2 regions of the Paenibacillus pedocola genome follow, and region 1 is predicted to be linked to the other one. Evidence: predicted binding sites of a transcription regulator. Region 1 holds the regulator's gene; the other holds the start of a gene.
What was found. The regulator NrdR, encoded in region 1, represses ribonucleotide reductase genes. The targets are predictions, from matches to a motif close to AACACNATATATNGTGTT.
Positions count from the first base shown of each region.

Region 2: a site for NrdR is predicted at 1,690-1,707, ahead of QU597_RS11090 (adenosylcobalamin-dependent ribonucleoside-diphosphate reductase). Genes of this name have one in related genera too.

Region 1 is NZ_CP134223.1:2,335,500-2,338,826, forward strand. It holds gene coaE (dephospho-CoA kinase) at 1-230, shown strand, start outside; gene QU597_RS09915 (lytic transglycosylase domain-containing protein) at 227-790, shown strand; gene QU597_RS09920 (alpha/beta-type small acid-soluble spore protein) at 857-1,072, opposite strand; gene nrdR (transcriptional regulator NrdR) at 1,237-1,713, shown strand; tRNA gene QU597_RS09930 (tRNA-Ala) at 1,873-1,948, shown strand; tRNA gene QU597_RS09935 (tRNA-Lys) at 1,961-2,033, shown strand; gene QU597_RS09940 (TetR/AcrR family transcriptional regulator) at 2,209-2,874, opposite strand; gene QU597_RS09945 (SMP-30/gluconolactonase/LRE family protein) at 3,234-3,327, shown strand, end outside.
Region 2 is NZ_CP134223.1:2,610,902-2,614,228, reverse strand. It holds gene QU597_RS11090 (adenosylcobalamin-dependent ribonucleoside-diphosphate reductase) at 1-1,570, opposite strand, end outside; gene QU597_RS11085 (DEAD/DEAH box helicase) at 1,964-3,327, shown strand, end outside.

The sequences.
Region 1 (3,327 bases):
ACAATCTGTTCAAGATGACAACCGTTGTGTATGTGCCCCGGGAGGTGCAGCTAGCCCGACTAATGGAGCGTAACGGATTGTCTCTTGAGCAAGCCACTGGCAGGCTGGATGCCCAGATGGATATCGAAGAGAAGCGCAGAAGAGCGGATTACGTTATCGACAACAGCGGCGGGCTTACCCATACTGAACAGCAGGTAGCGGCGCTATGGGACAGGCTGGGGTTATCATGAGCTGGCTGCGTAAAAAAAGAGTACTGCTCATGTTATTCGTTGGCTTTACTGCAATTCTGTTCCTGAGCACCAACTGGATGTCTTTGTTTTATCCCATTCATTATAAGAATGAAATCCGTAAGCACAGTATCACTTATGAGATGGACCCGTTTCTAGTGGCAGCCATTATCCGCGTGGAGACCAATTTTAAGACAGGCCGGGAATCCAGAAAAGGCGCACTGGGCCTCATGCAGCTCATGCCGGACACGGCCAAATGGGCGCTTGAAAAGGCCAAGCTGCCCGATGTGTCGCTGGACGAGCTGAAGGAGGAGCCCTCGGCAAATATTGAACTGGGAACCTGGTATTTATCCTCGCTCTCCCGCCAGTTTGAAGGCAACCGTACTGCGGTAATCGCTGCATACAATGCCGGACCCGGTAAAGTGCAGCGCTGGCTGGATGATGGCGACTGGGACGGCACAGAGGGTTCTGTGAAGGATATTCCATTCGGCGAGACCCGGCACTACGTTCAGCGCGTAATTTATTATTATAATCAGTACACGGAGATTTACAGCGAGTTCTAAAAAAAAGAAGCATTAAACGACGGTTAGCCGTTTAATACTTCTTTAGGCAAGCTTATTGGGGACAGGTTATTTGAATTGACCTGCCAGGGACTGTTCAGCCAGAGTTACAAGACGTTTAGTGATGTAACCACCGATCGAACCATTTTCGTAAGAAGTTTTATTGCCTTGGTATCCGTCTGGGGAAAGAGTGATACCTAATTCTTGGGCAACTTCGTATTTAAGTTGTTCCAAGGCACCGCGTGAATTTGGAGCTACCAGGTTGTTGCTGCTGTTTTGGCTCATTGCTGTTCACCTCCTATCGGTTGGTAACTGTATTATGTGCTGCTCTCGCCAGATTCATAACAACAATAAAACGGTGTTTTATGGAAAAAAGAATTACAGCTCCGAAACCTGAATGTGGCCGCTAAGGCCTCCCATATTAATGCAAAAGGAAGTGACCTGAGCTTATGAAATGCCCTTACTGCGATCACACGAATACCAAAGTGCTTGACTCGCGTCCGGCCAACGAGAATAAATCGATCCGGCGCAGGCGTGAATGCGAGCGCTGCAGCAAGCGTTTTACTACCTTCGAGATGATTGAAGAGACCCCGCTGATCGTAATCAAAAAGGACGGCAGCCGCGAAGAATTCAGCCGCGACAAAATCCTGCGCGGCCTGATCCGCGCCTGTGAGAAGCGCCCTGTGTCCGTAGAGCGCCTGGAATCCATTGTCTCCGAGGTTGAGAAGTCGCTGCGGGGTATCGCCTTAGCGGAAATAGAGAGCCGCCAAATTGGCGAGCTGGTGATGGAGCAGCTCTATCCGGTTGACGAGGTTGCCTACGTCCGCTTCGCCTCCGTATACCGCCAGTTTAAGGACATCAACATGTTCATGAAGGAATTGAAGGGACTGCTGTCCAAGAACACAGGAGAGCTGGAGGGGCTGTAGAGCTTCTCCTAAAAACTTTTTTATTAAAGTGTTGACACCGAGGGCGATTTTTTATATTATATAGAAGTCGCCTACGGAACTTAAGGTTCACGAAGCGAGTGAGCTTACGGCTCACACCTGATTTTAGAGTACATAATGTAGTTCTAAAATATGCATCATGGGGCCATAGCTCAGCTGGGAGAGCGCATCGCTGGCAGCGATGAGGTCAGGGGTTCGATCCCCCTTGGCTCCACCAATAACATCATACGGACTCTTAGCTCAGTTGGTAGAGCAGTAGACTCTTAATCTATTTGTCCAGGGTTCGAGCCCCTGAGAGTCCATCACAGTAAGAACGGCAGCGATGCCGTTCTTTTTTTGTATTTAACCAACAACCGCCGCAGCCCCGGGTGCCAATGCCAATTGCGAAGATCTAACCCATAGACCTTATTTCGCTAATCAGCATTTATTTCAGAGCTATCGGACCGTACCCGCTTATACCTCTCCATTAGGTTTGGGTCAACGAAGGCCGCTATGATCTGGAAACAATGAGCCGACAATCAAAGACAATGTGTGCTTGTATATGGTATAGGCTGCTTGTACGTCTCCCAAGTGTCCTCCGATGTAAAGATGAATGACGCCATGGAGGGAAGCCCAGAATATGCGAATAACGGATTCGGTGTCGTACTGGCCGGTAATTAATCCTTGCTCTTGCGCATTGCTGATCACGGTCGATAATTGACTCATAGCTGTGACGGTACCGCGCAAGCTTTCTTCGTCCGGTTTGAAATCTGCGAAAGCACCTCCGAACATCAGTTTATAATAGCTGGAGTAGTCCTGTCCGAATTGCCAAAAGGATTCGCCGAAATTCAGCAAATGCTGTGCCGGGTCAGCAGCCTTCGGCGTCCTCTCGAATTCGTTAGCAAGCAGCTGGCAACCGTCCAGATATAACTGTTGTGCCAAGCCCTCCTTATTAACAAACAAGCTGTAAATGATTTTTGTCGAGCAATTCATTTTTTGGGATACTTTGCGGACCGTAACGGCTTCCGGGCCCTCTTCCTGTAAAAGCGTTGCGGCAGCATCAACAACGAGCTTGCGGAGATTTTCAGTATTTTGCATACGGGCTTCCTGGTAGGTTTTCAGCTTTCTTGTGTTTGTATTGGAGGAGGCATCTTGGTCGCTCATCATCATCCACCTTCGGTTATCATGTTTTCTTCAGGAAACATAGTTTCCATCTCTCTTAGCAGGAATTGTATACAGTTGTCCTTCACTTGTCAATAAAACGATAAAGGCTCAAAGAATATATTGACTTTTAAAAAAGCACTGGATACAATGATTCCATTAGGAAACAGTGTTACCATGATCGTAATTCTTAACTTACATGAGAACAGAACATTCCTTTCGAGTAATGGTAACGGTGTTTCTAAAATATAACGAAGTTTCGAAGGGAGAGCAACACAATGACAACTGAAGGGACATCTGATCTTGCAGAGAGGACAACACAACAAAAGCTACACAACTAAAATGACATAGGAGGCACTCTAATGCCCAACAAACCAGTTAGCTCCGTTAAATCTGCTGAAGGCGTAAATCGTCCTGTACGCTCACCGCGTGCTAGGATATACAGATGGGGGCTAT
Region 2 (3,327 bases), 280 kb from region 1:
TTGTACCGGTACTGCCTGTAGGTGCCTGGGTAATCACGGTAACGTTGCGCATGCCGTGCTTGCGGATCGATTCACCGACTTCCGGATAGACCTCGGTAATATTACGCATAAATCCGCTTTGCAGATATTTCTCAGCATCAAATGCCTGGAAGGAACCCTTCTCGCCGGCGATTTCCGCCGAAGCCAGATACGCTTCGCGCGCCATGAAGCCATAGAGCTTGTCCAGGAACTCCAGCGATTCCGGGCTGCCGTAGCGGATGTTCAGCTTGATCATCAGCTCGGCCAGACCCATAGTGCCCAGACCTACGCGGCGTTCCAGCTTCTGGTTCGCTTCATTCTCAGGGAAGTGGTAAGGCGTCTTGTCGATAACATTATCCAGGAAACGTACAGAATAGCGGGTAGTTGTAGCCAGATCCGCCCAGTCCACATCATGATTCTCCGCATCGTAGAACTTGGAGAGGTTGACGGCAGACAGATTGCAGACGCCCCAGCCCGGAAGGCCCTGCTCACCGCACGGATTCGTGCAGATAATCGGGTTGAAATACCAGCTGTTGGACATTTGATTGTAGTATTCCATGAACACTACACCCGGCTCAGCCGATTTCCAGGCTGATTCAATAATCGTATGCCAGACATCACGCGCTCTGACGGTACGGTAAGGAATAACCGCGCGGCCATCCGCTTTCCATTTATCCAGATCCCCGTCCCAGATTGTATCGTAATCAGGGTCCGTTGTATCCGGGAAGACCAGCTCCCAGTCCAGATCCTCTTTGACTGCCTTCATGAAGGCATTGCTCACGCATACCGACAGGTTGGCATTGGTCACCTGGCCCATCGTCTGCTTCACGGTGATGAAATCAACAACATCCGGATGCCAGTCATTGATCATCAGCATCAATGCGCCGCGGCGGCTGCCGCCCTGCTCAATAAGTCCGGTGGTATAGCTGAACAATCCGCCCCAGGATACAGAACCGCTCGACGAGCCGTTGACGCCTCTTACAATTGCCCGGCGCGGACGCAGCGAGGACAGGTTGATCCCCACACCGCCGCCGCGGGCCATAATTTCGGTCATTTCCGAAAGGGTCTGCATGATGCCGCCGCGGCTGTCTTTTGGCGAAGGCACAACATAACAGTTGAACAGGGTCAGTTCTTCACTTGCCCCTGCACCCGCAGCAATCCGTCCGCCCGGTACAAGCTTCCAGTCATCCAGAATCGAACGGAACCTGCCTGTCCATTCTTCCTGCAGTTCAGGTGTTTTCTCTACAGAAGCCATGGCAGCGGCCAGACGGTCCCACATTTCTTCCGGAGTCTTCTCTATATTAAGCGTCAGCTTTTCTACATCCGAATTCACCAGTTCCCCGCTGCGCGTCTTGACGGTAACGATCCGGCCATTGCGCTCGACAATCTCCCCGACTTCCTTTGTCGGAAATTTGGGATCATCTTTGGTCAGAACCAGCACAACATCGCCAACCTTGGCATTGTTGCTGTCTGCATCCTTCCAGGCATAACGGTCCAAAAATATTTTCTCACTTAGCCCTTCAAGGCGCTGCTTGCGTTCCACTGTACTCAATAGAAAAACCTCCCGGTGTGTAATATGTAAATCTTCCGCTGCAAGTAGTAAGGTGGAGTCCTCTTGTCAATATCAAATAACCGCCAAAAGCCCTCCGTAAACAATAATTTCAAGCTTTTGTAACAATATATTGTGTGAACCAGCTTTTCAACTATACCACATATTGTATCGAAGTTCTTTTTCGAAAAAGGAAGCCTTATCGCGAAAAATCAGCATTGAGCCGCTTTTTCTCACTTTTTCTCGCTTTTTTATCAGATTCGGCACGAAAAAAAGACCTTAAAATCAGCATGTCTGCTCTACAAGAATACTTTATATAGTTATGAATTCTCTCTTTTACGCGCATACTACTTCTACGCATTTCTTATATGAAAACGCGCCGGAGGAGGCTGCAACATGACGCAATTATCCCGCAATTCCTTGCCGCAAGAGGGAAGCACACCCGCCCCGCTGCTGCCCGTCCCTCTGTCTTTTGAGCGAAACTGGCTGCATGATCTGGAATCGAAACTGGACAAGGGCGGACCCTGGGGGGACTGGAGATTATCCCGCCTGGCCGTACAGGGTGAACAATCCGGTCTTGTCACCAGCTTCGACGAACTGCAGTGTATGAAGCATCTTTCAGGACTGTCCCCGCTGCCTCATCAGCTCGATACCGCCCATAAGGTGCTGTTTGAAATGTCCGGCCGGGCGATTCTCGCGGATGAGGTCGGTTTGGGTAAGACCATTGAAGCAGGACTCGTCCTCAAGGAATATCTGGTGCGGGGCCTTGTAAGCAAGGTGCTGATTCTGGTACCCGCCTCACTCGTGCTGCAATGGGTCCGGGAGCTGAATACGAAATTCGGCATCACGGCAGTCGCACAGAAGAAATCTTACTCCTGGGGCAATGACATTGTGGTGGCCTCCATGGACACCGCCAAGCGCGATCCCCATAAGGAGCTGCTGCTCAGCTCTGAATTCGACATGCTCATTATCGATGAAGCACACAAGCTGAAGAACAAGAAATCGACCAACTATCAGTTTGTTCAGCAGCTCCGTAAAAAATACTGTCTCCTGCTCACCGCAACTCCCGTACAAAATGACCTCGGCGAGCTGTTTAATCTGATCACCCTGCTGAAGCCGGGACAGCTCGGCAACCAGGGCGATTTCGCCGCCAACTTTGTTGTGGATAAACGCCAGCCGAAGAATGAAGTCCAGCTGCGCGGCGAGCTCTCCAAGGTCATGATCCGCAACCGTCGGGGCGAGGGGCCGGTGACCTTCACCAAGCGCAAAGTCCGGAATATACCGCTCACGCTCTCACCGGAGGAAAAGGCATTATATGACGGAGTAACGGCTTTTGTCAAAGACCAATATCAGGAATCGGGCGGCAATCTCAGCAGCATGCTCTCCCTGGTAACACTTCAGCGTGAGGTATGCAGCAGCCGAGATGCCGTTTTCATAACACTGGTCAATCTGATCAAGAAGCTTCCGGCCGATTCTCCGAAGCGTGAACGGATGATGGATCTCCTGCAGAGCATCCGTACTGTCAAGACGAACACGAAAGCGGAGAAAACGATGGAGCTGATCCGTGATATGAATGAAAAGGTCATCGTCTTCACCGAATACCGCGCCACGCAGGAATATCTGCTGCAATACTTCCGCGAGCACGGCCTGCAGTGCGTGTCCTATTCCGGCGGCATGAACCGCGGCAAAAAAGACTGGATGATGGATCTGTTCCGCGGCCGGGCCCAGGTCATGATTGCCACGGAAGCCGGCGGCGAAGG